DNA from 3 places in the Ectobacillus sp. OTK genome. Region 2 is predicted to be linked to each of the others. Evidence: riboswitches for the same ligand, from Rfam matches in the RefSeq annotation. Region 2 holds a riboswitch; each other region holds the start of a gene.
The links. A riboswitch is a leader RNA that binds a small molecule or an ion and turns the genes downstream of it on or off. The one in region 2 is predicted to bind cobalamin.
Positions count from the first base shown of each region.

Region 1: another riboswitch for cobalamin. It lies ahead of AC6HZ4_RS27605 (HoxN/HupN/NixA family nickel/cobalt transporter); the one in region 2 lies ahead of bluB (5,6-dimethylbenzimidazole synthase).
Region 3: another riboswitch for cobalamin. It lies ahead of AC6HZ4_RS12915 ((2Fe-2S) ferredoxin domain-containing protein); the one in region 2 lies ahead of bluB (5,6-dimethylbenzimidazole synthase).

Region 1 is NZ_AP048548.1:78,359-83,762, reverse strand. It holds gene AC6HZ4_RS27610 (multicopper oxidase domain-containing protein) at 1-694, opposite strand, end outside; cobalamin riboswitch at 1,157-1,346, shown strand; gene AC6HZ4_RS27605 (HoxN/HupN/NixA family nickel/cobalt transporter) at 1,501-2,301, shown strand; gene AC6HZ4_RS27600 (YitT family protein) at 2,655-3,272, opposite strand; gene AC6HZ4_RS27595 (ZIP family metal transporter) at 3,634-4,371, shown strand; gene AC6HZ4_RS27590 (SH3 domain-containing protein) at 4,821-5,404, opposite strand, start outside.
Region 2 is NZ_AP048547.1:2,122,055-2,127,458, reverse strand. It holds gene AC6HZ4_RS10305 (MarR family winged helix-turn-helix transcriptional regulator) at 1-231, opposite strand, end outside; gene blaOXA (class D beta-lactamase) at 556-1,359, opposite strand; cobalamin riboswitch at 1,645-1,790, shown strand; gene bluB (5,6-dimethylbenzimidazole synthase) at 1,983-2,624, shown strand; gene AC6HZ4_RS10290 (magnetosome magnetite crystal formation protein family) at 2,718-3,035, opposite strand; gene AC6HZ4_RS10285 (sensor histidine kinase) at 3,196-3,894, shown strand; gene AC6HZ4_RS10280 (YhgE/Pip family protein) at 3,989-5,404, opposite strand, start outside.
Region 3 is NZ_AP048547.1:2,608,800-2,614,203, forward strand. It holds gene ypeB (germination protein YpeB) at 1-478, shown strand, start outside; gene AC6HZ4_RS12880 (YhcN/YlaJ family sporulation lipoprotein) at 495-1,088, shown strand; tRNA gene AC6HZ4_RS12885 (tRNA-Leu) at 1,248-1,330, shown strand; tRNA gene AC6HZ4_RS12890 (tRNA-Gly) at 1,339-1,410, shown strand; tRNA gene AC6HZ4_RS12895 (tRNA-Ala) at 1,489-1,561, shown strand; gene AC6HZ4_RS12900 (cold-shock protein) at 1,885-2,088, shown strand; gene AC6HZ4_RS12905 (cold-inducible protein YdjO-related protein) at 2,198-2,392, shown strand; gene AC6HZ4_RS12910 (NUDIX hydrolase) at 2,544-3,164, shown strand; cobalamin riboswitch at 3,283-3,481, shown strand; cobalamin riboswitch at 3,665-3,850, shown strand; gene AC6HZ4_RS12915 ((2Fe-2S) ferredoxin domain-containing protein) at 3,970-4,353, shown strand; gene AC6HZ4_RS12920 (HoxN/HupN/NixA family nickel/cobalt transporter) at 4,354-5,058, shown strand; gene cobJ (precorrin-3B C(17)-methyltransferase) at 5,060-5,404, shown strand, end outside.

The DNA of each region.
Region 1 (5,404 bases), on a different replicon from region 2:
AGTCGTTTCCACCATCCAAATCTAAATCGAATCCGTTCATTACCATGTTCAACTCCAACGCCGGCTCCCTCGGGGTTTTCGGATCGATGATAAAATTCCCGTATAACCCTTTATGAATATGGCGAGCGAGAGGTAACACGTGACAATGGTATAATTGCAGTCCATAGGGTCTGGCTTCAAATTCATAAATAAAGCTTTGTCCTGGAGCGATAGGAGTAATTCCATCCATTTCTGGTGGATGGATGCCATGAAAGTGAATGGAATGGGGGTGACTTCCTTTATTTGTAAAATAGAATCGAAGCAAATCCCCTTCCGTACAACGAAACGTAGGTCCTGGAATCGTTCCGTTATATGTCCATCCTGGAAATTTAATGCCTTTTGCGATTTCAATTTCTTTATCGATGGCAACAACTGTATATTCACGCAAAATTTGACCGTTAGGAAGTCTAGTGACCTTCCCATAATCAAATTCAGTCAGTAGTTTTTCTGCCATTTTATATCCTGAAGTTTTTATACTGTCATTCATCATCTGACTATGATCTGTATTACTGTGGTTTTTGGTATGAGATTGCGCTTTAACCGAAGGGGTAAAAGGCGCTAAACTATTTAGAAAATAACTCCCTGCCAAGCCTATGGCGCCAGCAGATCCCAACTTTAATATATCTCTTCTGGAAAATTGGTTTTGTTCAGACATTTTTAATCCCCCTAAAAAAGTTTCCTTAACGCAAAAATATGTTGTTAAGCTAAAATTTATTCTCAAAGGAAAGGTTTGTCAATGTTTATTTTTTAGGGTCACCGAAACAATCTGTAAACTAAGTGTCAAATTTGGATTTAATATCCATATTTTATTGCTTAATCAGCAGCATTTCAGGTAATTACTGATATGAAAACACTGGATTAGAAGTAAATTTTTCTTATTTCATAAAATTAGTTTAAGTCTAGAAAAACTTTCTTCAGTAAGCGACCTAAAAGAAGTTCTTCTAAGATTTAAAGATACGTTGAATATCAAGTCTGTTATGGTAATCTAACATGGATACAGGTTAAATATACTGTGATTCTCTTATTAGCCAATTAGGATGTAAACTAATACAGAGTTATAGCATAAAAAATTAAGTTTTACATTTTGAGAATTATACGTATAATCAAGTTACAACATCATATTGTAAGCAAACTAGGTGCCCTTGTGAGAGCAAGGGGTAACAGGGAATCGGGTGCAAATCCCGAGCGGTCCCGCCACTGTAATTGAGGAGTTCTCTATCATGTATGTCACTCAACCATATCTTGGGGAAGACGATAGAGCGCGATGATTCAAAAGCCAGGAGACCTACCTAGGTTGTAACACCAAAACAGCCTTCGCGGAAAGGAGAGGTGTACGGAGATGAAGCGACAATTGTATTCTGCCATTTTGTCGTCTATTTGCGCGTACCCATGAATCCTTAACCAGTTAAAGGTTAAGGTTTTTTTATGTCTTGTTTATTTATAAAAAGGGGGAATTTTCACATGGAAACTGTATCACTTTTTTTACTTGTTTTTGTATTAGGGCTTCGACATGGACTAGATGCGGATCATCTTGCTTTTATTGATGGACAAACTCGTTATAATTGGCGAATGGGCAGTCCGTTTGCACGTTGGGTGGGTACATTATTTGCATTGGGTCATGGAGGAATGGTAGCTGTAATAGCTAGTATTTTAGGAATGGTGATAGAGAATTTTTCATTCCCAACTTATTTTGATAATATTGCATCCTGGGTGTCGATTGTTTCTTTATTCCTTATTGGAACGTTAAATACTTATAATCTATTGCGCACCAGAAATAATCAGGAAGAATTTCAATTGAGTGGATTAAAGGGTAAATTTATTCCTAGAGTTGCTAAGGGAACAACAAATCCTTTACTTATTATTTTAGTAGGGGCTTTGTTTGCCTTGGCTGCCGAGACGGTAAGTCAAACGGCTGTCTGGTCTTTAGCAGCAGGGAATGCAGGTGAATATACACCTTTACTTTTAGGACTAGTTTTTATGTTTGGCATGATGATTACAGATACAATTGATTCATTAATTGTCTATAAAATGGTGAATCAGTCAAGCAAAATCGGCCAGTCTGCGTCAAGAATCCTGGGTTGGGTGATTGTTGTCTTAGCGTATGGGGTTTCCTTCTATCTGGCATTTACCTTCTTTAATCCGTGGGCAGAACTCAATTTCGAAATCGTGGGAATCATTCTTTTTATTTTTTTAGTCGCCACTTTTGCCTTTGTAAGTGTTCGATCTAGGAAACAAAGCATTGAAACACATACTACAAATTAATAAAAAAAGCTCTGACAATTTTATGGTGTCAGAGCTTTTTTGTTACTTATAAGATAGCAAGGGAGCACTGAAAAGGGCTGTGATTTTAAAACATCATGATCTTTTTTAGTGCCCTCACAAGTTCTGAGGGATTTTTGTTCTGTTCACAACATTCCTGAAAGCGGAAGTAAAGCTATGAATCCAAATTATAATCCGTTTTTTATAGTTGCTCACTAGTCAGTATAGAATGTTTTCCTTATATGATTGAAACTGTATATAAAAATTAAAAATAAAAAAGTCCCTCTTTCTTCAGATAACTTTTTCAAAAAGAGGATTGTCTACGCTCTGAAGAAGCTCCTTTGATTAGGATCTTCTCATTTTTTTCTCAAATTTACAGATAGAGTACGGATTCTTTGAAATTTAAAGGTATAAATAAAATCAATGATATTAGTCGAGAGGAGTTGGCAGATTACTGCATAAATCATAACTTTATAATCTATGATAAGGGCGGTTAATAGAAAAATTAAAAGGTTGATGACCATTATAACTTTTCCAGGACTCCAGTTCTTGTAGGAGGCAATCATGAGTGCCGGGATGACCATTCCGCCGCTGGAGGCTCCTACCCGAATCAATAAACCTACTCCAATACCAAAAAGAATACTTCCTCCCAAAATATCTAACGCTATATGTACATGCGGAAGAGCAACCATAGGAGTTAGGATGCTAATAGTAGTCGAGGTGGTTGCAACCGAAATGATGGTTCGAATCGTCCAAGAGTATCCAAAATAATTCAAGGCAAAAAATAAGAAAACAACATTTGCTAACCACAAGGAAAAGCCAAGGGATAAAGGGAACCAACGATTTATCAGAAGAGCCAAACCAGCGGCCCCTCCAGAAGGTATAGAGTGGGGAAACAAAAACAAGGACATGGATACACCTTGTAAAAAGGCACCAAATACTGTACAAAAATAAGTTAATAGGATTCTCCTCATCAGTAACTAAAAGGATTCCTCAAATAATCACTTATACCCTCCACATTCATTCCTCCCTAAAGGCTTGTCTTCCTTGTCCATTTTATGAGGTATGATACAAGAATATGTTGGATTACTTTTTCTGAACTATAATTATCAGGTTATGATGACTAGTAGTTCAATTTACCATAAATTTCTCCTTAAAGTTAGCAATATTAAAGGGGTTGTCTTCTTTAAAAGCACTATGATTCATCCTGCAACCTGTATCCTCAATAGAAATTATAAGATTATACTTATCAATCTCTGTTATACGAGTGCCATGACTATTCCCAAAGAATTAGACATACACATGGAAAAAGTGGAATAGGAAGGAGGTGCATAGATGGAGGGGATGATGTTACCGATTATGACAGCTGCACTTGCCTTTAGCGGATTACTAGTAGGGGGAACGGTGGCTATAACAGCTCGAAGTATAGTGACAAATCAAATGTATAGTTTGTATGCCTTTTGCGGGGGAATGTTAGCAGGGCTACTTACTTTCGAACTCATTCCAGAGACACTTTCTGAGTATGAGCTGACTGGACTCCTCCTCGGGGTGGGTATGGGTATTTTGTTTATGGTACTGCTTCATATATATTTTCATCATCCGCACGATCAAGAAGGCCAAGAAGGTGAAGCGTGGCGATCCTTTCTATTCTTATCTCTGGCAATCTATATCCACAATGTTCCGACAGGCGTAGCATTTGGTATATCTATGAAGAGCTTTGACACGGCAATACCCTTTTTGTTTGCTGCTGTTATTCATCACATCCCGGAGGGACTTGCGCTAGCAGTCCCCTTCTTATTTGCTCGGTTTCGTATTGTGTATTTTCTTTTGACGATTACACTATTATCACTCGTATTAGGAGTTGGAACTGTACTCGGCAGCGTGGTAAGAAGCGACCATATCCATTTAAATGGTGTACTGATGGGATTGGCGATTGGAACTTTGGGGTATGTAACAGTGAATGAAATGTTATTAAAAGCACAGAAAAAGATGGGGGTATTCAGTTTCTTGTTATTGGCTGGTGGAGGATTTGTATTGCTGTTTTTGTATGTAAGGAATTTTATCCAGCATTAATATTAGTAATCATGAAAGGAGTTAAAGGATTGAAATGAATAACAGGGACTTTCGATAAGCATCTCTAATACAACAAATCGAGAACTGGTGAGTTTAGTTGTATGAGGAAATGCGGAAACAGAGGGTCAGTGCACAGATTCGCTCGGGTATTGACAAGGGGAGAAGTAGATTCATAAGGCTGAACTAAATTAATGTTGAAGAGGCAACACAGAATTAAGAAGGTATTTAGAAGTATCTAGATGAGCCGTACTATAACTATAAGTTCGTGGTAATTGAGTAAGTCATTCATCATTTCATAATGCTTTCTATTTTTTGTCATAGTTAGATTCTGTTCTACGTAATACATATGAAAAATCCCTCCTCTTCTATCGTAAAGAGGAGGGAAAAAAATTAATCGGCTATTGGTGAAGTTATTTTTCAACAGTCTGAAAGGGCTTTTAATAAGCCCTTTAATCAATATATGATCTTGGATCTACAGCGTTACTTTTCGCTGCATTCCATCCACCTTTATGAATTTCAAAATGTAAATGCTGCCCTTCAGATTCTCCTGTATTACCCATAAATCCAAGTTGTTGTCCTTGTGTTACTCTTTGACCGGCAGAGACAGAACGGCTACTTAAATGAGCATATACAGTTGTGTAAGTTTGCCCATTCATGTTGTGAGAAACAAACACAACATTTCCATAGCTTGCAGAGAAATAAGAACGAGTAACTACTCCATCTGCTGCTGCAGCAATTGGTACTGTACCAGAAGCGGCAATATCTAAACCATAATGCATTTGTCCACTGCGTTTTCCAAATCCAGAAGTGTACCTCCCTATAGCTGGTTTAATAAAGCCACTTGCTTTGACTTCGCTAGGCGTGCTTACTACTGGGGATTGTTGTTCTGCTACCGGAATCATTGTTTTAGATAAATGGCTCATACCTACAAAGCCTGTTTTTCCATTATAGATGATTTTATACCAACCAGCTTGTTGTCCAACTACTTGTACTTTTTGCCCAGACTGAACAACCCCGATTACTCCATAGTTCA
Region 2 (5,404 bases):
TCCATCGATACTTGCACTCAGCGTGCTTTTCGGAAACAGCAGCCGCTCACCTAGATGCTTTTGCGAAATCACTTGCGAGGGAAGAATGGTTTGCAAAATCAAAAACTGCGGCATGCTTAGGCCGCTGTTTTTGATGCTCGCCTGCCCCCATCGCCCAAAACGCCGTTGAATCCTCCAAAAGGATCGCAGCACTTTAATGGTTTGCTCTAATTGCGGGTTATTCTGGCTCATAATGTCCCCCCTTCGTGTTCGTTTTTAAACTGTTCTAAAACGGAAAATTAACTTTATTGACTAATTATATATCTGTTATCCAAAATATGTAAAGCGAGAAATAACGACAATATATTTTGACTGTTTGCCTTTCCAGCATTCCTGCAGTTCCAGGAAAATACAGATTTAAAACGATAAGGAAATCTAAATAAGAAACAGCCAAATTTCCGGCTTACAGCACTGAGAAATTTGGCTTTAGTTACTTCAATAAACGCAATCAATGACTATGGAAAAACATTATAATAGACCAGACCCCAAAATATTCAAACTAGATGTCCTAGGATTCTATTTCCCCGCTTCGATAATGTCCATCTGCTTTAATGTTTCAAGTGTAATATTTTTTGCTTGCGTTCCAGTGCCGTTGATATTCACAGCAAACACCCAGGTATCCTTTTTTGTATCAACGAAACCAACATACCATCCCAGCCCAAGATCCGAAAGCCTTGTCCCGGTTTTTCCATGAAGCGTGTAGCCATCCTTTTCATCCTGTATCATCATCCGTTTAACCGTTTTTTGATGTTTTTCTTCAAACGGAAGCTCTTCCTTGACTAATCTTTCCATAAAGTTTATTTGCTCAAGCGCTGAAATTTTCAGGCTGCTGTCCAGCCAAAATGAATCGATTCCGCCCGTTATATCTTGATTCCCATATTCTAGTATTCTAACATTCTCTTGCATTCTTGTTTCTCCAATGTCCCTTGCCATATCCTGATAAAACCAAATAGCAGACTCCCTCATAGCAGAAGCTAATGAGTGATCACGGTTCCAGCTTTCGAACTCTCTTACCACTCCATCCCAGCGTTTGACTTCATACTCATCTCTTACAGCTGCTGTTTGCAGCCCAATTAAGGCATTCGGTACTTTAAAGGTAGATTCGGGAGTGAACCTTTTGGAGCTTCTCTCTTTGTTATACACATAAACTTTATCCTTTTTGAGATTTTTGAGCACCATCGTGCCCTCTTTTCCGTTAAAAAGCTCTTCAATTTTCAGTTCCTTTGTTTGCTCCTGTTCTGCTTCTGTGACCGGGGTCGTTCCTATGAAAGCTAGCACAACTAAGAATAATAAAGTGACAGCAGCCTTAACACTCTTCATTTTTACAGCCTCCCTATTAAAAACATAATCTTCATAAATAGTAATTATTTTACATTCTGTATTATACATTGCAAACCTTTGAATGGATAGATTTCCCTTCTATATAGTCTTAATATTCAATTATTTTTACATGCATTTTAGCACTAGCCTGCAGTGTTCGTTTAAATTATTGCACTACACGGCATACCTTGTCTGAAGCACATTCACCGCCCCGCCTAAAGCTGTCACTTTTAAAGAAGGGGATTCTTTGCATTTTTGATAGAATGAAATGAATAAAAATATAAAAGCACTCAAGACAGAATATGTTACGATATATAATAGGGAAGCTGGCGGAAATCCAACATAGTCCCCGCTGCTGGGAATATTGAAATAGAGTTGCCCGGAAAGGAAGACAACCGGGCAAGGAGATCTGATAATTCCAATTTCTTCGGCAGGAAGAAAGGGATTTTATAAGCATGCTGATAGAATTTCATGCATTCTATCAGTATGCTTATTCGAAAACCTTAGCTCCAATCGTTAAGGTTTTTTGTATTACATAATCCTTTTATGTAAGAAAAGCACATAAGCTAATATAAGAAGCTTGTACATTGAAAAATAAAACAAGATTAGGTGGTGTTTATACTTTGTTTACTCATGAAGAAAGAGATGCGATTTATAAAGTAATAGAAACAAGAAGAGATATTCGAAGCTTTCTCCCTGACGCGGTACCGCAAGAAGCAGTAGCACGTATATTAGAAGCTGCGCATCATGCACCTTCTGTTGGATTTATGCAGCCTTGGAATTTTATTTTAATTGAATCAGATGAAATAAAAAACCGCTTAGCTTGGGCTGCAGATAAAGAAAGGCGGGCGCTCGCGATCCATTATGAACAAGATGAGCGGGCAGCAAAATTTTTAAACCTTAAGATTGAGGGAATGAAAGAGGCTCCTTTAACGATCTGTGTTACATGCGATCCTTCTCGGGGCGGCTCACATGTACTCGGCCGCAATTCGATTCCCGAAACCGACATCATGTCAACCGCTTGCGCTATTCAAAATATGTGGCTGGCAGCCTGCGCTGAAGGATTGGCAATGGGCTGGGTGAGCTTTTATAAAAAGTCAGATATTCGGGATATTTTAGAAATTCCCCCTCATATTGATCCAGTAGCCTTAGTTTCCATCGGATATACAGACACATACCCTACAGCCCCTATTTTAGAAACAGCGAACTGGGAGAAAAGACGGGCATTAGAAAAGCTGATATTTCATGAAAAATGGGGACAGTAAAGCACGAAAAGCGGATACGGTTCCAAAAGTTATACTTTCTTATATTCTCAAGAAAAAATCGGGTATCTCAAGGCTGGAGATACCCGATTTCTTCTATTTGTATGATGCAAACCAAGAGCCAATAATCGGATAGCGGAATGGACGGTCATCCAGCGCACGGATGATGCCGATAATCGGAGCAATTAACGCCATGAGTCCGAACACGATAAGAAACGGTATGCCAATCAATATCCATGAGAAGAATATCGAAATCGAAATTAAGACACCGATGACAAGATGAAAGACCAATGCCTGCAGCGACAAGCTTTTCACCTCTCGATTTGATGTGAGAAAATATACGATAATGGGAACTAACACAGGTGCAAACCACGTACTCGCATGAACAAGGATCTTAAGTCCCTTCTGTTCCATTTGTAATGAACTCCTTTTTGTTTATATTTTGTTATACTGTATTGCCATTATACACCAGTTCACATCTCAAGTTCATAAGACCTAAGACTGATTTTTCGTCAATCACTGGGTGATTTTCCCCTCTCTTTCTGTCCAAACTAAAATGCAATCAGAACTGGATTTGTACAAGCAAAAACTAGATTTTGTGCATGTCGTATCTCACGAAGTGCGGAATCCGCTTACTGTAATTAAAGCATACTGCTCCATAATGTTGGATCAGGAAATGGATTCGAGTGAAGAGAATCTCAGTAAAATTAGAGATATAAGGGATTATGTAGATGTGATTGACAATGAAATGAATCATATTATTCATACAGAGCAAATGCTTTCCAATGATTTTCTTTGGAAAAAAGAAATTATTAAGCCGTTACCTGTGATTCGAGAGGTCAGTGAATGTATGACTATTAAAGCACGTACACAAAATCTCAAACTTCAACATACCTTGGACTTAAACGGCAGTGAAAAGACGTATACGAATAAGATCGGTTTAAAACTGATTTTATCGAACCTCTTGAGCAATGCCATTAAATACAGTTATGAACAATCAATTGTTACACTTTCTGTTTTAGCTGCTCAAGATAAGATTATCATCAAGGTGAAAGACCAAGGGATAGGAATGACTGAAGAACAAAAAAAGCAGCTATTTAAAAAATACGGGAAATTCAATCCTCATAAGAAAGGTTTAGGAATAGGTCTTTACATGGTAAAGGAACTTGTGGATCATTTTGAAGGATTCATTTGGATAGATAGCCGGCTCGGTGAAGGAACAGAGGCTATAATGGAATTACCATTTATCAATGATTCCATCCAGAAGGTCTAGTAATGTCATAAATCCCTTTAAGTACAAAAAAGAAGCTGATCTAAAAGTACCGTTACATAACTTTTAGATCAGCCCCTTTTGCTTCGTCATCAGATTAATGATGCTCTGCAGGCGTCTTTGCATGCTGAATATGACTTGTAATCCAAGCGATTCCAGCAGCACAAACGAGATATCCTAACAAAATCCAAACTTGCGTTTGCAGCTGCTCCCAATCCCCTAACGAAATTACATCCTGCAATCCGCGCAGTGAATGCGCCATTGGAAGGGATTGTCCGATTGTCCGAAGCAGCGGCGTGCTTAATTCTCCTGGGAATGTTCCTCCGCATGTAGCCAATTGAAGAACTAGCAATGTGACCGCCGCAAATTTGCCGACAATTCCAAATACCGTTACGAGCATGAAAATAAATGTCATAAACGTAAAGGAAATGATTACACTTGATAGAATGAACATCGGTACGCTTGCCACATGCAAGTCAAAGCCGAACAAAACAACCATATCGACAATCAATGCTTGGATGAGCCCGACTGCGTAAACTAAGCCCAATTTATTCACAAAATGGACAGTTCCGTTCACCTGAAGATCTTGTCTTCTTCCAAGCGGAAGAATATTGGATGCCATAATTCCGCCTACGTAAAATGCCAAGGAAAGGAAATACGGCGCAATTCCAACACCGTAATTCGGTACATCGGAAACATTTGATTTTACGAGCTGCACAGGTTCTGAGAACATCGATGTTAAGGAGTCATCATTATGAAGCTGAGACGTTTTCTGAGCTGCATCACTTAATTTCATTGCCAGCTCCGTTGAACCATCTGTCAGCTGGCTGAGTCCATCGTTCAATTTCCCCGCTCCACTACTTAACTGATTGCCGCCGTTTTCAAGCTCCGCAATGCCGGCATGCAAGGATGAGAATCCTTCACTCCACTTCGTAAAGCCATCCGATAATTGCGTTGTTCCATCAGACAGTTGCTTCGCTCCGTTGGCCGCTTCGTTCATCTTGCTGCCGAATTGCTGCATGCCAGCTTCAATACGCGCTTGCCCTTCAGCTATTTCCTTTGCCCCTTGCGCAAGCTGAGCTTGACCGCTGCTTAATTTACTTGTCGCATCGGCCAGCCCATTGGAAATGGAAACAATTTTCTGAAGCTCGGCATCCTGCTGAGCCTCTGGATGCTCCTTCATGTATTTCTCCAGCTGTTCCTTTAACATGCTCGCCGCACTAGCAGCCTGAACCTGTCCCTCAGCCAGCTTCGCATTTCCATCAGACCATGTTTTCGTTCCTTGCGTTAATTGATTCATTCCTGCTTCTAGCTTCTGATGACCGCCGGAAAGCTGTTCCATGCCTTGGTATAAGGCATGCGATCCTTCCTTTATCCCTTGCATTCCTTGGTCCAATTTTGGCTGGCTGCTTGCAAGCTGATCGCTTCCTGCTTTGAGCTGCTTTGTCCCGCCCTGCAGCTTCTGAATTCCATTGAACAGCTCGACCGCTCCATTTTTCGCATCAGTAGTCCC
Region 3 (5,404 bases), 490 kb from region 2:
AGAGCAAAAAATAAGCCTAAATGATGCTGCAGCAAAAGGTCTTCGATTTTTAAAGGAACATAAATTTGAGAACATGGAGCTATATGACAGCGCGCAGTATGACTCGATCGGTATGTTTACATATGTTACAAATGTAAACGGAGTCAGAATTTATCCAGAGTCCATTCAAATGAAGGTTGCTCTTGATAATGGCGGAGTTGTTGGTTTTTCAGCAAAAGACTATTTATCATCATATAAGAAACGCAGTATTCCAAAACCTGCTATATCTGTAGAAGAGGCAAGAAAGCACATTAGCAAAAATGTAAAGGTGATGGAGGAACGGCAGGCGATCATTGTGAGCGATGCTAAGAAAGAAGTGCTATGCTACGAATTTTTAGGTGTATATGGCAAAGACACGTATCAAATCTTTATCAATGCACAAAGCGGCACAGAGGAAAAGGTAAAGAAATTGCAAAATGTGGAGCCAGTGTATGAGTGAGAAGGAGATGAAGAGCATGAGAAGCATTGTCTATCTATTTGTGTTTCTTTTCTTTTTGACAAGCTGTGCAAAAGCTGATCACCATGCTAGTGATTACAAGGAAAGAACTCAAGTTTCTGTACAAAATACGGCAACACATAACGGGAAATATCGCTCAAGTGAAAAGGCAGCTGAGCATTTAACAGGCTTAGCTGAAAGTATCCCGAGCGTTAAGGATGCAACAGCTGTTGTTATCGGTCCGTATGCAGTTGTAGGTATTGATGTAGATGCAAATTTAGATCGTTCAAGGGTAGAAACGATTAAGTATTCAGTAGCGGAAAGCTTGAAGCATGATCCGAATGGAGTAAATGCAGTTGTTGTAGCAGATCCTGATACATATGAACGATTGAGAGAAATGGGAAGACAGCTTAAAAGAGGAAAACCAACAGGAGTAATGGAGGAGTTGGCAGCGATTGTTGGGCGCGTGATGCCGCAGGTTCCAAACGATACATTTGAAAACAAGAATGTTCGTTCTACAAGACAAAATGATGATCAACTGCAAAAGGGTGAACAGGAGAAATTAAAGAACGAACAAAATGACCAGTCCAATCATCATATGAATATGAGGTAAAACGAGGAGATTTACTCTTCGTTTTACCTGAAAAATATAAAAACATTTTTAACAAAGCTATATTGACGTTTAATGATATTTTAGATAGAATATATAAGTGTCGAGAATGAAACCTTCGATTAGAATATGGAATAGTAAGTTGTTTAGAAGGTACGATATGCGGTCGTGGCGGAATAGGTAGACGCACCATCTTGAGGGGGTGGCGGGCATAGCCCGTGCGAGTTCGAGTCTCGCCGACCGCATCTAATATGCGGAAGTAGTTCAGTGGTAGAATACAACCTTGCCAAGGTTGGGGTCGCGGGTTCGAATCCCGTCTTCCGCTTTTTTCCATACAAGCTTAAATGATGAAATTTCTTTGTCTTGGACTAAAGAGTTAGGTTTTAAACATTTTTTATATCAAGGGGCCTTAGCTCAGCTGGGAGAGCGCCTGCTTTGCACGCAGGAGGTCAGCGGTTCGATCCCGCTAGGCTCCATTTTATTTTGCGTATGGAGTAATTTGAATGATTGCTTCTGTGTTTTTCTAGTATCATTATTACTGTAAGAAAGCCCTTTCACATGCTGCGAAAGGGCTTTCTTACTATGTAAGGCGTGTGTTAGTTTGTATTGCGTATGCGTTTGATTTGGTATATAATGTAAATGCATGCGTATAAGTGATCCCACCCCAATTCACATATTATCAAGCGTCAGAGGATGATATGAATTACCTATGATGTTTTATAATGTGTGAATTCTTTATTTTTTTATGGGAAAAATAAGAACAGCATATTATATTTATCTGTCAAGGAGGAACAATATAATGCAAGCAACAGGTAAAGTAAAATGGTTTAATAGCGAGAAGGGTTTCGGATTTATTGAAGTCCCGGACGGAAACGATGTATTTGTGCATTTCTCTGCTATTCAAGGCGAAGGCTTTAAAACGCTTGAAGAGGGTCAAGAAGTAAGCTTCGAAATCGAACAAGGCGATCGTGGACCTCAAGCGAAAAATGTTGTAAAGCTATAATTGACATCTAAAAAGGCTGTTAACAGGTAACGTTAGCAGCCTTTTTTGTCCCTGCTTCCCGCAGGACTAAGCAATAGTCTATTTCATCTTTTAAAGGAGGCAGCAAACTATGAATTGGGGTAAAAAGAAAGAGGTTTTTCAACAGGAGCGGGAGCAAGTACCTGTTGCAGTGTGGGAATGTGAATCAGACGATTGTATAGGGTGGATGAGAAAAAATTTTTCATTTGGTGACAATCCTGATTGTCCGTTATGCGGAATGAAGATGAAAAGCGGCGAGCGCCTGCTATATACGTTACCTGATTAATATTTAATAAAAAAGCTAAGCTATGTCTTCATTACAGCTTGGCTTTTTATTTTATTTAGGTTTTTAGTCTATTCTTTCTTTTATCAAGGAAGTGAAGAGAGGGAGAGAGAATCATAACACAGAGAGATCAAACAGAATACGGGGTGAGATGATGGAAGTAGAAAGAGTAGTAAAAAAGCTGCAAAATCGTGTTCCAGATGTCTTAGGGAATGAAGATTTTTCAAAGTTTGCGGTTCTCTTGCCGCTCATTAAGAAAGGAAATGAAATTCACGTTCTATTTGAGGTTCGGTCTCTCCAATTACGAAGGCAGCCTGGGGAAATTTGTTTTCCAGGAGGAAAAATGGATCGAACTGATCGGGATGCGGAATATACGGCAATACGCGAAACGTCAGAGGAGCTTGGAATAAATTTGGAATGTATCACTAATTTATTCCCTTTAGATTATATGGTTTCTCCTTTTGGGACAATCATTTATCCATATGTAGGATTCCTTGAGAATACGGAACAGCTACAGCCTAATCCTTCAGAGGTTGAAGAGGTTTTTACAGTTCCTTTACACCATTTGCGGAATATGCAGCCCGAAATCTATAAGCTTTATTTTAAAATAGAGCCTGAAGAGGGGTTTCCTTTTGATGCAATTGTCGGAGGTAAAAATTATAACTGGCAGGTGCGAGGCCTGGATGAGTATTTTTATTATTACGAGGATCGGGTGATTTGGGGATTGACTGCTAGAATTCTTGCACATTTCTTAGAAATATTAGATGGGAAGTGATTGAGAGTCTGTAATTTTGAAAATTTTTTTAATTATTTGTTGAAAACTTGATATATTTCATCTATCATATGATAAGAAATATTCAGGGTTCTAATTGTTAGAAAATTACATATTATGTTATCAATCAGTAGGATAAGATGCTATAAAGCTTAAAAGGGAATTCGGTGAGAATCCGGAGCTGTCCCCGCAACTGTAAGTGTGAACGAAATGAGCAGACCACTGTATAAGAATGCTTTTGTAAGAGGCAGCTTATATGGGAAGGGCTCAAAGTAGAATGATACACAAGCCAGGAGACCTGTCTTAATCTTATAAAGTTTCAATTTCTTCGGGGATGGAGAATGGGAAGCGATGATGACAAAGGGATTCATATCTATTTGCCCTTTTATGTCTATTTCATCCGCTCAAATTCCACTGAGCGGATTTTTTGCATTTTGATTAATTTCTGTTCCTTATCGTTAAGGATCATTTTCCTTAAATTGTATTTTTGGAAAGAAGAAAATTGCATATGATTTGAATTGGGTGCACAGCGCGTGTTGTGCTTAAAAGGGAAGAACGGTTAAAATCCGTCACGGTACCCGCCACTGTATAGGGGAGTTTTCTTGCACATATGTCACTGAGTCTGATCGGGAAGACGCAAGAAAGCAAAGATCCGAAGTCAGGAGACCTACCTATATTCATTTGTTTCACGAAACCTACGGGCTTATAGGGGAAGTGCAATATCGCGGCATTTTTGTTATGCGTATATTCTGCACCTCTATTCGATAGAGGTGCATTTTATTTTATTAGGATAATAGGAGGGATTAGGATGACAACTTGGAACCTACGAGGAACAAAGCATCATGTACTAATTTGTAACGGGAGCAGTTGTATGAGAAAGGGAGGAGAGGAGGTTACAAAGGCGGTTCGCGATGAGATTGCCTATTTAGATTTAGATTCTGTTGTACATACAACGAGAACGCGCTGTAACGGACGATGCAAGGATGCTTGTGTGATGATTGTGTATCCAGAAGGAACCTGGTATAAGGCTGTTACGCCGGAGTTCGGTACGGAGATTGTGCGGCAGCATTTAGCTGGAGGACAGGTTATAGAGGATGCGGTCATATACGAATATAGCGATGCTGGTTTTGTCGCACCAGAGCAAACAGATTGTATTGTTGGGGTATCAAAGCCCGTAAAGGAGAAGTTCTAAATGGAAGCAATTACTTTTGCTATGCTAGCGATTTTTATAGGAATTCGGCATGGAATGGACGGAGATCATGTGGCTGCAATTGCGGATATGGTAGGCAGCGAAACTGAAAAGAGAAGACGACTTTCTCTTGGAATTATGTATGCTTTCGGACATGGTTTTATTGTGTTTGTTATTGGATTACTATCTATTTTTATCGGCTTAACTTTCTCATCTGCTGTCCGCCAGTGGATGGAAGCGGGAGTAGGGATAACACTTCTTATTTTAGGGATCGTAATCTTGCATTCGATTTTCCGGCAAAAAAAAGAGTATGAGCATAAAAGCCGCATACAAATTGTATATGAGTATATAGCAAGTCTTTTTGGAAGGGACAAACAACAAAAGAGAGTACATCCTGTTTCCTTTGGGATTGCGAGTGCTTTCTTAATAGGGATTATTCATGGAATTGGAGTAGAGAGCCCTACGCAAATTGCTCTCATTTCACATGCGGTTGATCTGAACAGCACATTAGCTGCCACGATGCAACTCATTCTTTTTGTGATTGGACTGCTTGTTTCCACCATATGTATCACATTTTGTCTGTCTTGGGGGTTTATGAAGGCTAGACTTCGAAGAATTCTTTTTCTTGCACTTGGCTCAATTACAGGGATGTATAGTCTAGGGCTAGGGGTTTTTATGTTGCTAGAATGCTGGAAGGGAGGCGCTTAAGATGAAAGGAAAATTGCTTGTAATTGGCTTTGGTCCGGGAAGCTTTGAACATATTACAGAACGGGCAAGAGAAGCATTACAGGAAAGTGATGTTATTATTGGCTACAAAACATACGTAGACCTGATTAAGGGATTATTAACAGGGCAGCAAATTGTCAGCACTGGTATGACGGAGGAGGTAAGCCGGGCACAAGAAGCGGTGAAGCTGGCTGAGCAGGGCAAAAAGGTTGCCGTTATCTCAAGCGGTGATGCAGGTGTATACGGAATGGCAGGCCTTGTATATGAGGTGTTGATTGAAAAGGGGTGGAAGAGAGAAACAGGTGTCGAGGTTGAAGTGGTGCCGGGG